DNA from 3 places in the Kineococcus esterisolvens genome. Region 1 is predicted to be linked to each of the others. Evidence: predicted binding sites of a transcription regulator. Region 1 holds the regulator's gene; each other region holds the start of a gene.
What was found. The regulator LexA, encoded in region 1, represses DNA repair genes until DNA is damaged. The targets are predictions, from matches to a motif close to TCGAACANNTGTTCGA.
Positions count from the first base shown of each region.

Region 2: the regulator LexA is predicted to act here: its motif matches at 2,110-2,125, upstream of ruvA (Holliday junction branch migration protein RuvA).
Region 3: the regulator LexA is predicted to act here: its motif matches at 1,450-1,465, upstream of ACRYR8_RS14165 (DUF6504 family protein).

Region 1 is NZ_JBJLRI010000077.1:3,117-7,128, forward strand. Features, by position in the region: gene nrdR (transcriptional regulator NrdR) at 1-475, opposite strand, end outside; gene ACRYR8_RS18140 (LysM peptidoglycan-binding domain-containing protein) at 651-1,106, opposite strand; gene lexA (transcriptional repressor LexA) at 1,417-2,148, shown strand; gene ACRYR8_RS18150 (aspartate/glutamate racemase family protein) at 2,173-2,841, opposite strand; gene ACRYR8_RS18155 (ATP-dependent DNA helicase) at 2,904-4,012, opposite strand, start outside.
Region 2 is NZ_JBJLRI010000020.1:44,118-48,129, reverse strand. Features, by position in the region: gene ruvC (crossover junction endodeoxyribonuclease RuvC) at 1-117, shown strand, start outside; gene ACRYR8_RS08960 (hypothetical protein) at 162-1,220, opposite strand; gene ACRYR8_RS08955 (dienelactone hydrolase family protein) at 1,317-2,021, opposite strand; gene ruvA (Holliday junction branch migration protein RuvA) at 2,159-2,767, shown strand; gene ruvB (Holliday junction branch migration DNA helicase RuvB) at 2,799-3,860, shown strand.
Region 3 is NZ_JBJLRI010000045.1:31,086-35,097, forward strand. Features, by position in the region: gene ACRYR8_RS14155 (DNA polymerase III subunit alpha) at 1-321, opposite strand, end outside; gene ACRYR8_RS14160 (SAV_6107 family HEPN domain-containing protein) at 406-864, opposite strand; gene ACRYR8_RS14165 (DUF6504 family protein) at 896-1,306, opposite strand; gene ACRYR8_RS14170 (aminoacyl-tRNA deacylase) at 1,637-2,242, shown strand; gene ACRYR8_RS14175 (alpha/beta fold hydrolase) at 2,239-3,222, shown strand; gene ACRYR8_RS14180 (monooxygenase) at 3,233-3,952, shown strand.

The DNA of each region.
Region 1 (4,012 bases):
GCGCACCGTCCGCGCGCTCGAGCGCGGCGCTGCGCTCGGCGCGCAGCTGCTCGATGGCCGCCTCGAAGTCCGCGAGGGAGTCGAAGGCCTGGTAGACCGACGCGAAGCGCAGGTAGGCGACCTCGTCGAGCTCGCGCAGGAAGGGCAGGGTGGCCAGACCCACCTGGTGGGCGTCGATCTCGGCGGCGCCCTGGGCGCGCACGGCCTCCTCGACGCGGTGCGCCAGCAGCGCGATGTCGTCCTCGCTGACCGGGCGCCCCTGGCAGGCCTTGCGGACACCGGTGGCGATCTTGGCCCGGCTGAACGGCTCGCTGGCGCCGGAACGCTTCACCACGGCCAGGCTCGCGGTCTCCAGCGTGGTGAAGCGCTTGGAGCAGTTGGGGCACTGGCGGCGCCGGCGGATGCTGCTGCCGTCCTCGGTGGTCCTCGAATCGACCACGCGCGAATCGGCGTGCCGGCAGAACGGGCAGTGCACCCCTGGTTCCTCCCACGCGGCGCCCCGGCCGCCCGCCCCGGACCCCGCCCGGGCGGGCGGCGCCGTCCCCGGGGGCGGCCCAGGGTCCTGATCGTGGGGTGACGGTACGTCGCCGGTGTCGGCGTCGGCAACCTGCCCCCGGCTGCTGTGGACACCACGCACGGCCGGGCGCCGATCAGTCCAGCTCGGGGAGGGTGAGCCGCTGCCCCGCGCGCAGGGCCGGCGACGACAGGCCGTTGACCTCGGCGATCTCGGCGGCCACCTCCCGCCAGTCCTCCCCCGGCGCCAGCTCGGTGGCGATCTCCGACAGGGTCTGCCCGGGCAGCACCGTCAGGACGTGCGGGGCGCGCCCCGGCACCCCGCCCGCGGCGGCCGGCCCGCCCACCGCCGCCGACACCGCCAGGACCACGCCGGCCAGCACGCCGGCCGTCGTGCACGTGGCGGCCAGCCGTCCGCGCCGCGTCAGCCGCAGGGCCCGGCGCGGGGCGCGGGACGGACGGCGCACGGGCCCGCGGGGGGCTGCGGCGGCGCAGCGCACCGCGGGGGACGGACGGCCCCCGGGGGCCCGGCGGGCGCGCACGGGACGGTGGCCGGGCGCCAGGGGTGAGAGGGCGAGGGCGGTGCTGCTCACGGGTGAGGACCTCCGGCTCGGGAGCCCGGTCGAACGGGTGTTCGAACGGGCGGGGCTGTTCTACCACCGCCCGGCGGGGGGTGCGCAAGCCCCGCGCACGACCGGCGCGCGGCGCGCGCGACCCCGCGGGGGGGGCGGCGTGCGCACGCTGCCACCCGCCCCCGACACGGCCCGCCGCCCCGGCGCCCTCCGGCGCACCTCGGGCACGGCGCGACACGTTCGAACACGTGTTTGAGGTCCGGGGCCCGCCCGAGTAGCGTGATCGCAGCCGCGGGACGCCGCGGTGCTCGTGGGACGACGGGGAGTGGACGTGACGGACCTGCTGCACGGCGAGGACCGGGACGACCCCGGCGCGGCCGGGGCGTCGGTGCACCAGCTGCCCGACGGCCACCCCGACCGCGGGGGGCTCACAGCACGCCAGCGCGGGGTCCTGGAGACGATCCGGGAGGCGGTGGAGCGCCGCGGGTACCCGCCCAGCATGCGCGAGATCGGCCAGGCGGTCGGGCTCACCAGCCCCAGCAGTGTCGCCCACCAGGTGAAGACCCTCGAGCGCCTGGGGTACCTGCGCAAGGACCCCCGCCGCCCGCGCACCCTGGAGGTCGTCGCCCCTGCGCCGGCGCACGGCGCTGTGGCCGGCGAGGGGGCCACCGCCGCCGACGAACGGCCCGCCGTCACGTACGTGCCCGTCGTCGGGCGCATCGCGGCCGGCGCCCCCGTCCTCGCCGAGCAGCTGGTGGAGGAGGTCTTCCCGCTGCCCGCTCAGCTGGTGGGCGCCGGGCAGCACTTCATGCTGCGGGTGGTCGGCGACTCCATGGTGGACGCGGCGATCTGCGACGGCGACTGGGTCGTCGTGCGCCAGCAGCCCACGGCCGAGAACGGCGACGTGGTGGCCGCGATGATCGACGGGGAAGCCACCGTGAAGGTGCTGCAGCGCAGGGACGGCCACGTGCTGCTGCTTCCGCGCAACGACCTGTACGAGCCGATCGACGGCGACGACGCGGTGGTCCTGGGGCGCGTGACGGCGGTGCTGCGCAGCCTCTGAGGGGCACCCGCGGGGCTGCGCCCGTCAGCGGCCGACCGGTACCACCAGCTCCACCGCCGCCTCGACCGCCAGCCGCGGCGACGTGAGCACGGGCAGGCCCAGGTCCCGCAGCAGCGGCGCGGCGTCGACCATGCTCGCCTGCGCGAGCACCACCACGTCCACCGGCGGGAACGCGGCGCGCACGCAGCGCCGCACCACCTCGGCCACCGAGGTGACGTAGGTCACCACGTCCCCGGCCTCGAAGGCCGACCAGGTGCCCGGGCAGCGCACGTCGACCAGCTCGACGGTCCTCCCGGTCGCGGCGGCCGACTCCTGCAGCAGCGGGAGCACCGTGGCGCGCGCCTGCGGCAGCGAGCTGACGACGGCGATGCGCCGCCCGGCCAGCACCGCGGCCTCGGCCATCGGCCGGTCCACGCGCAGGACCCGCACGCCCACCTCGGCGCCGACGCGCTCGGCCTCCGGACCCGTCTCCGAGCAGGTGCTCACGACGACGTCGGCGCCCTCGGCCACCAGCCGCCGCAGCCGGTCGGCGAGGGCCGCGCGCACGCTCGCCGCGCCGTGCTCGCGGGCGCCGGACAGCAACCCGGTGTCCACCAGGTGCCGGTCGTCGACCGTGTCGTCGCGCTGGTGCAGGAGGTCGCGGAAGGCGCGCACGTGGGCGTGCGCGGTGTGCAGGAAGCCGACGGTGGCCACGGACCGAGGATGCCAGGTGACGGCTGCGCGGTCAGCCCCCGGGGCCTGTCCGCCCCGGATCCTCACCCGCCCGGCGCAGCCGCGGCGGCGTCCAGCCGGCGCAGCGCCTCGCGGGCCACCTCGGGCGAGGCGGTGGGCCAGAAGGCCGGGAGGCTCTCGCGCAGGAAGCCGCCGTAGCGGGCCGTCGCCAGGCGCGGGTCGAGGACCGCGACGACGCCGCGGTCGCCGGCCGCGCGCACCAGCCGCCCCGCGCCCTGCGCGAGCCGCACCGCCGCGTGGGCGGCGGACACCGACAGGAAGCCGTTGCCGCCGGCGCTGTCCACGGCCCGGGCGCGCGCCGACATCAGCGGGTCGTCCGGGCGGGGGAAGGGGATGCGGTCGATCACCACGAGCTGGCAGCCGGCGCCGGGCACGTCCACGCCCTGCCACAGCGACAGGGTGCCGAACAGGGAGGTCGCCGGCTCGTCCGCGAACCGGCGCACCAGGCGCGGAAGCCGGTCGTCGCCCTGGCACAGGACGGTGCGGCCGGTGCGCTCGCGCACCCCGGCAGCGGCCTCCTCGGCGGCCCGGCGCGAGGAGAACAGGCCCAGGGTGCGCCCACCTGCGGCGTCCAGCAGCGCGGCGAGCTCGTCGAGGACGGCGTCGGCCACGCCCGAGCGACCCGGCGGCGGCAGGTGCCGGGCCACGTAGAGGATCCCCTGCCGGGGGTAGTCGAAGGGGCTGCCGACGTCCAGCCCCGTCCACGGGGCGCGGTCGCGCCCACCGGTGCGCAGCCCGAAGGCACCCGCGACCGGGTCGAAGGAGCCGCCGAGGGTGAGGGTGGCGGACGTGGCCACCACGGTGCGGTCGGTGAAGACCCGCTCGCGCAGCAGCCCGGCCACCGACAGCGGCGCCACGTGCAGCGAAGGGGCGCGGCCGCCGGCTCCGCCGGCGGTCACCCAGGCGACGTCGTGCTCGGAGCCCTCGGCGAGACGCTCGGCGACGGAGAAGACCTCCTGCACGGCGGCGCGGGCCAGGTGCCGGGCACCGCGGGCCTCGGCGTCCTCCTCCTTCACCGCACCCTCCCCTGCGGTCTTGAGGTCGCTCAGCGCGGTGCGGGCGCCGTCGCACACGGCGCGCACGGCCTCCGCCAGCGGTTCGGGCCAGCTCTCCAGCCGCCCGGGCGGGGCGT
Region 2 (4,012 bases), on a different contig from region 1:
GCCACGACCCGGCTGGAGGCCGCCGCCCACGGGGCGCTGGTCACCGGGCGCCGCAACGGCTATGCCGAGGCCGCCCGGGCCGCGGCCCGTCGACCGGTGGCTCGCCGGCCGCGCTGAACGCCGCCGGAGCGGTCCGGCGACCGACGGACCGGGAGAGGGGTTCAGCCGCGGCGGTGCGGCAGCGCGGCCGCCAGGGTCAGGGCGGCGGCCACCACGTCCTCCACCAGGGCGGCCTCCACGTCCGGCACCCGCTGCCCGGCCCACGCGCGCCAGGCCGCCCCCGCGTACGAGCCGGCCACGGCGCCCGTCACCCCGGCCAGCGCCGGCAGCACCGCCCGGGCGTGCTCGCGCCGCGCCAGGGCGGCCCCGCCCACCAGGCCCGAGGCCAGTCGGACGGGCAGGCCGGCGGCGCTGAGCCGGCTGGGCGTGGTGGGCAGCTTGTCGGCCAGCAGTTCACCGCCCACCGCCAGGGAGCTCAGCGCCGCCGCCGGCGCGCCGCCGGGCAGCGCGCCGGCACCGGTGGACAGCAGCAGCGGCCCGGCCAGACCCAGGGAGCTGCGCCCGCCCGCCGCCACGCCCAGCAGCGCGCTGCGCAGCAGCAGGCCCGCCGAGGCGTGGGAGCGGCCCTGCGCGGCGGGCTCCTGCCCCCGGGGGTGCCGCGCGGTCGAGCTGCGACCCCCGAGGGACGGCAGGTCCAGGACCGCGGTGCGTCCGGGCCGGGGAGCGGGGTCCAGCGCGCGCAGCGTCGCGTGGGTGGTCAGGCCGTACGCGAGGTGCGGCACGGCGTCGGAGACCCAGTCCGCCCTCGTCCAGGTGCGCAGGTCGGTGACCCCCAGGGCGTGCGCCGGCAGGTCGGTGGCCGCCATCGCCAGCGCCCCGGTGACCACGCCGCCGATCCCGGCGGGCATCCGCAGCCCCGCGGCCCGGGCGAACCCGACGAGCTTGCCCACGCCGACACCGGCGGCGTAGCCGGACAGCGCGCCCAGCGCGGTGGTGCGGTGCTCGCGCTCGGGACCGCGGCCGCCGATCGGCCGGTCCAGGCGCTCGGCGAGGGCGGTGACCGTCTGCTCGGGCACGGTGCTCGGCGCACGGCCGCGCCGGGCCATGTCACCGTACGTGACGGCGTTCAGGACGGTGGTGCCGGCTGCGCCGGCCACGGCACCGGCGAGGACGGTGTGGATCGGACGGCGGGGGCGGGGGCTCGCGGGGTGTCGGCTCACCGCGCCACTGTGCTGCGGCCGCGCGCCGTCGGCCACCCGACCGGAGCCCGCACCGGCGGCGGTGCCGCTGCGGGCTCCGGCGCGGGTGCCGGCCCCTCAGCCGAGCTGCTCGCGCAGGAACGCCGTGGTGCGCGCCCAGGCCAGTTCGGCCGCCTCGCGGCGGTAGCCGGCCCGCTCGTCGTTGTAGAAGGCGTGCGGCGCCGGGTACACGTGGAAGGTCGGCTCCACCCCCGAGTGCCGGCGGATCCGCTCCGCGGCGGCCCGCACCCCCTCCAGCGGCACCGAGGCGTCCTCCTCGCCGAAGTGGCCCAGCACGGCAGCGCGCAGGCCCGAGTAGTCGGTGTCCGGGCCGGGCACGCCGTACCAGGGCACGGCCGCGCCGACCCGCTCGCCCTGCTGCGCCGCCAGGGTCAGCACGAACGCCCCGCCCATGCAGAAGCCGACCGCCCCCACGGTGGGCGAGGTCGTCTCGGGCCGCTCCAGCAGGTACGTCACCGCGCCGGCCAGGTCGCGGGTGGCGCGCTCGACGGGCAGCTCGGTGAGCAGGCGCGCGGCCTCGGCGGAGTCGTGGGTGGTCCGCCCCCCGTACAGGTCGGGCGCCAGGGCGACGAAGCCGTCGGCGGCGAGGCGGTCGACGACGGCGACGACGTGGTCGGTCAGCCCCCACCACTCCTGCACGACGACCACGCCCGGCCCGCTGCCGGTTCCGGGCACGCGCAGGTAGCCGTGCGCGTGGCCGCTGCCGGTGGCCGACTCGAAGGTCACGTTCTGCCGGGGGTTCCGGTGCTGCTCGTGGCTCACGGGGCGATCGTGCCCTGCCTGCTCGTGCTCCGCGCGGGCGGTGTCGGCGCGCCTCGCGGCGCTGTCGGACCCGCTCGTTAACCTCGGCTCGTACAGGTGTTCGCGCGGGCGTGCCCCGCGCCGGGGGTGGAGGTCGTGTGATCGCGTCGGTGCGCGGGCGGGTGCTCGCGGTGCGTCTGGACTCCGCCGTCCTCGAGGTGGGCGGGGTCGGTCTGCTCGTGCAGGCCGCCCCGGCCACGCTCGCGGGGCTGCGGGTCGGCGAGGAGGGCGTGCTCGCGACCAGCCTGGTGGTGCGCGAGGACTCCCTGACGCTGTTCGGCTTCGCCGACACCGACGAGCGGGAGGTCTTCGAGGCGCTGCAGACGGTCTCCGGCGTCGGGCCGCGCCTCGCGCTGGCGATGCTCGCCGTCCACCGCCCGGACGGGCTGCGCGCCGCCGTGGCCGCCGAGGACCACGCCGCGCTGGTGCGGGTGCCGGGCATCGGCAAGAAGGGCGCGCAGCGCATCTGCCTGGAGCTGGGCGACCGGCTGGGCCCGCCCAGCGGTGCGCCGCTCGAGCAGGCCCCCGCCCCCGCCGACGCCGACGACGCCCGCCGCCAGCAGGTCGTCGACGCCCTGGCCGGGCTGGGCTACCCGCTCAAGCAGGCCGGCGACGCCGTCGACGCCGTGGCCGCTCAGGACGCCGGCGGGGTGAGCGACGTGCCCGCCGCGCTGCGGGCGGCCCTGCGCCACCTGTCGGGGCGCTGAGGTGGGCACCGGGACGCGGGGGGAGGACGACGTGAGCGAGCGGATCGTCACGCCGGGCGCCGACAACGGCGAGCGCGCCGCGGAATCGGCCCTGCGCCCGCACGGGCTGGAGGAGTTCGTCGGCCAGAAGGTGGTGCGCGAGCAGCTCTCGCTCGTGCTGGACGCGGCCAGGGCCCGTGGCGGCACCAGCGACCACGTGCTCTTCTCCGGCCCGCCGGGGCTGGGCAAGACGACCCTGGCGATGATCGTCGCCTCGGAGATGGGTGCCCCGCTGCGCCAGTCCAGCGGGCCGGCGATCCAGCACGCCGGCGACCTGGCCGCCGTGCTCAGCTCGCTGGACGAGGGCGAGGTGCTCTTCCTCGACGAGATCCACCGCATGGCCCGGCCGGCGGAGGAGATGCTCTACATGGCGATGGAGGACTACCGCGTCGACGTCATCGTCGGCAAGGGCCCCGGTGCCACCGCCATCCCGCTGGAGCTGCCGCGCTTCACGCTGGTGGGCGCCACCACGCGCGCCGGGCTGCTGCCGGCGCCGCTGCGCGACCGGTTCGGCTTCACCGGCTACCTGGACTTCTACACGCCCGAGGAGCTGGTGCAGGTGCTGCGCCGCTCCGCGGCGCTGCTGGGGGTGCAGCTGACCGCGGAGGGCGCCGCCGAGATCGGGCGCCGCTCGCGCGGCACCCCGCGCATCGCCAACCGGTTGCTGCGCCGCGTGCGCGACTGGGCGCAGGTGCGCGGCTCCGGCCTGGTGGACCGCCGCGCGGCGCGCGCCGCGCTCGAGGTCTACGAGGTGGACGAACGCGGCCTGGACCGCCTGGACCGCGCCGTGCTGGACGCGCTGTGCCGCCGCTTCGGCGGCGGCCCGGTGGGCCTGTCGACGCTGGCGGTGGTGGTGGGGGAGGAGGCCGAGACCGTCGAGACGGTCGCCGAGCCGTTCCTGGTGCGCGAGGGGCTGCTGGGCCGTACGCCCCGCGGCCGCGTGGCGCTGCCCGAGACCTGGGCGCACCTGGGCCTGACACCGCCGCGGGACGCCGCCTGGCAGCTGCCCGTGGACCTCGCCGGCGAGCAGGACGAGGACGCGCCCGGCACGTGAAGCGGGCGCGCCGGTGTCCGGAGCCGTCCGGGTGATCCGTCTAGACTGCGCGGGCGGGTCGGACGGCCGGCGCCGGCCGGGTGCGGAACCCGCGACGGGCGCGCACCGTCGGCCCGTCGTGCCGGCACCGGGTCGGCGCGTGTGCCGGTGAG
Region 3 (4,012 bases), on a different contig from region 1:
GTCGACGGCGGTCCCGCCGCGCGCCGGGCCCCGCCGGGCGGCGGTGGAGGGGTCGGCCCAGGGGGGCAGGCCTGCGAGCAGGCCGGTGGGGGTGGTGGCGAGGTCGACGCCGAGGACGGGTGCCAACCCGGCCGCGGTGCAGGCCCGCACGAACTTCACGGCGCCGTACAGGCCGTCGCGGTCGGTGAGGGCGAGAGAAGCCATCCCCAGGTCGGCCGCGCGGGTGACGAGGTCGGCCGGGGTCGACACGCCGTGGCGCAGCGAGAAGCCGGAGGCGACGTGCAGGTGGGTGAAGGGGGTCGCGGGTGCGGTGGCGGGCACGGGTCGTCCTCCGGCGGGTGGTGCGCCCGCGGGGAAGGACGGAGCGGCGGTGGGGGTGGGGGTGGGGGTGGGGTCAGGAGCGGGTCAGCTGGCCAGCGGGTGCAGTCGGCTGAGCCCGAGCCGGGCTTCCACGACGCGGTGGAAGGCCACCGCGTCGGCCAGCAGCGCGTCGGCCGCCGCGGTGTCGACGACACCGGTGCGACCGGCCTCCACGCGGGCCCGCACGGGTGCGGTCGAGGCGAACCGGCGCGACCAGACCTCCAGGTCCGGGTCGAGGCGGGGCAGCATCTCCCACACGCTGCGCGGCTGGCTGCGGCGCGGGGCGGTGGGCCGGCCGTGCACGGCGACGAGCGCGGCACCGGCACGCAGGGCGGACAGGTGGGCGTGCACGTAGCGCTCATCCGGCTCGGGCGCGGCGGCCGCCGCACGCAGCTCGGTCTCGCACCGCTCGAGCAGGTCCAGCGCGGCGGTGGTCAGGGGTCGGGGGCGGTCGGCGGTAACCTCGGGGAGGCCGCCGGGGGAAGAGGCCCTCGGGGTGGTCATCGCGGTTCACCTCTCCGGTGGCGTCCGGACGTCAGTCGCTGACACGCAGCAGTCGCCACGCGCCGTCACCCTCTTGACTACCAGCCGCCTCCGACACCACCTCCGCACCGGAAGCGGCAGTGCCTGCCTGCACGGGGTGCGCCAGGTCGTAGACGCCCGTGCGGGCGCGGCCGACGGCGGCCTCCACGCGGAACACCTCGCGCTCCAGGTCGCCCAGCGCCAGCACCGTGCGCGAGCCGGCTGCGCGCTCCCCGCCGGCCACCGCCCCGCCGTGGAGGGCGGCCACCGCGGGCTGCTCCCACCACGCGCTGCGCTCGCGCCAGCGGCCCAGCACGTGGTGCACGAGGTAGAGCCTGCTGCGCCAGACGAACTGCACCGGGGCCCCCGGCGCTCCCCCCAGGACACCGCACCGCACGTGCACCTCGTCCGAGAACCGTCGCACCGCTGTCTCCCCCTCCGCTCCAGCCGGCGCCGCGGGCCTGCCGCGGCGGGCGAGCCGGGGGAAGCGGCTCTCGCAGCGCGCCCGGGGCGCGGGCCGCGGGGCTTCCCCTCCCCCCGGACCGCGCCGCCGAGCGGCCACGGCGTTCGAACACCGGTTCGAACGCTCTTCGAAGCTACACCACCCGCTGCCCCCGGCGTCAACGGACCGAGCGCCGTCCACAGGGACCGCGGGGGGCAGCGGGCTGTGTTCCCCGCGCTGCGCCGCAGCGGGTCCCGGCACCCCGTGCGTTCGACGCGACGGCGGGGCGCGCCGCGCCTACCGTGGTGGTGCATGAGGTGGACGACCGCCGGTCGCGCCCCCGCCGCGGGCGATCTCCTCGTCGCGCCCCCGCAGCAGGAGCCCGCACCGCCGCAGCCGCCCCCACCGGCCCCCTCCACCACGGCCGCCGCGCCCGCGCACCCCGCCGACGTGCACCCGGCCGTGGCCGCCACCGCCCGCGCGCTGGCCGAGCTGGACGCCGGCGGGCAGGTGGTGCTGCTGCCGCCGGGCCCCCGCACGGCGGCGGACGTGGCCCACCACCTCGGCGTCCCGGCCGCCGCCGTCGTGCGCAGCACCCTGCTGCGCGCGCCCGGGGACCGGCTCGTCCTCGTGCTGGCCTCCGGCGCCCACGAGCTCTTCCCCCCGTCGCTCGCAGCGGTGCTGGGTGTGCCGCACCTCGAGGAGGTCCTCGAGGCCGAGACGGTGCGGCGCACCGGCTCGGTGCTGGGGTCGACCTCCCCGGTGGGGCTGGCCGATCCGCTGCCGACCTACGTGGACGTGACGCTGGCCGTGCACCCGGTGGTGTGGGTGCCGGCCGGGCACCCGCGCGCGGTGTTCCCCACCCGCTACGACGAGCTGCTGAGGCTGGCGGGGGCGCACCCGGTCGAGACCGGTTGAGCACGCTGCTGGAGGGCCTGGCGGTCCGGGAGGTGACCAGCGCCGGCGCGGACGCGCCCCGCGTGCTGCTGGTGCACGGACTGGGGGGTGCGGCGAGCACCTGGTCGCTGGTGGCACCCGCCCTGGCCCGCGACCACCGCCTGCTGCTGGTGGACCTGCCCGGGCACGGGGACAGCCCGCCGCCCGCGCCGGACGAGGGGCCCGGCGCCATGCGCGCCGCCGCGCTGGGCCGGCGGCTGCGGCGCGCGGCGGCGCGGCTGCGGGCCGTCGAGGGGCGGGCGGTGCACCTGGTGGGCCACTCCCTGGGCGGCTGGGTGTGCCTGGAGGCCGCCGCCGCCGACGGCGCGGGCGACCCCGACGCGGGGACGGGTCCGCAGGGCCCGGCGGTCGCCAGCGTGGTCGCCCTGGCACCCGCGGGGCTGTGGGCCAGCCCTCGCCGCCGCCCGCCGCTGCTGCCCACCGGTCAGCGCTTCGCCCGCTGGTACGCCGGCGCCGCGCCGCGGCTTCCGTTCGACCCGCTGCCCACCCGCTGGGGCCGCACCCTGGCGTTCGCGGCCACCAGCGCGGCACCGCGCGCCCTGCCCGCGGCGCTGGCGCGCGAGGCGGTGCTCTCGGTGGCCTCCGCGGCGGGCTACGCGGCGGCGGACGCCGGGCTGGCCGCGGGCGCCTTCACCCGCGGGGCCGACGTGCGGGTGCCCGTCGCGGTGGTGGCCGGGCGGCGCGACCGGGTCCTGCCCGCCACGCACCTGCTGCGCTCCAGCGCGCCACCGCACGCGCGGTGGCTGGAGTGGGAGCGCTGCGGGCACGTGCCCGCCTGGGACCGGCCCGCCGACGTCGTCGAGCTGGTGCGCCAGCACGTGCGGGACGCCGAGCGGGGTGCGCAGCACGACACCGGGCAGGACGCCGGGCAGGACGCCGGGCACGACGCCGGGAGGACCGGCGGGAGGACCGGTGGGCGCGGCGGCGCGGGGCCCGCGTAGCGTCGCGCGGGTGCCCGTCCCCCCCGCCGCGGACGCCCCCGCCCTGGTGACCCTGGACGTGTGGGGCGTGGCGCCCCGCGCCGTGCCGGGCGCGCTGGCCCGGATGGCCCTGGACCGCCCGGCGCTGGCCCGCACCCCCGGGGTGCGCTTCGCGAAGCTGCTGGGCACCGGGAACGGGCGCACGTTCACCACGCGCGACGCGGACCCGCTGCGCTGGGCGGTGCTGGTGGCGTGGGCCTCGGCGGCGGACGCGGCGGCCTTCGAGTCCTCGACGACGGTGCGGGCGTGGCGGCGGCTGTCGCGCGAGCGGCTGCGGGTGGGGATGGTGCCGCTGACCAGCCGGGGCCGCTGGGGCGGGCGCGAGCCGTTCGGCCCGGCGGACGCGCGCGCCGCCCGCGGGCACGAGGGTCCGGTGGCCTCGATCACCCGGGCCCGGCTGCGGCCGCTGCGGGCGGCGTCCTTCTGGCGCTCGGTGCCGCCGGTGTCGGCGGAACTGCACCGGGTGCCGGGGCTGCGCTGCGCGCTGGGCGTGGGCGAGGCACCGCTGGGGTTCCAGGGCACCTTCTCGCTGTGGGAGTCCACGGACGCGCTGCGGGAGTTCGCGCACCGGCGCGCCGCTCACGTCGACGTCGCGGACCGCACGCCGGTGGAGGGCTGGTACGCCGAGGAGCTGTTCGCCCGCTTCGCCGTGCGCTCGGTGAAGGGGACGCTGGACGGGCGGACCCCCTGAACCGGCGGGGGGCGGCTCAGGCGGCTGAGCGACGACCTCCCGCGGGAGGCGGTGTCCGCG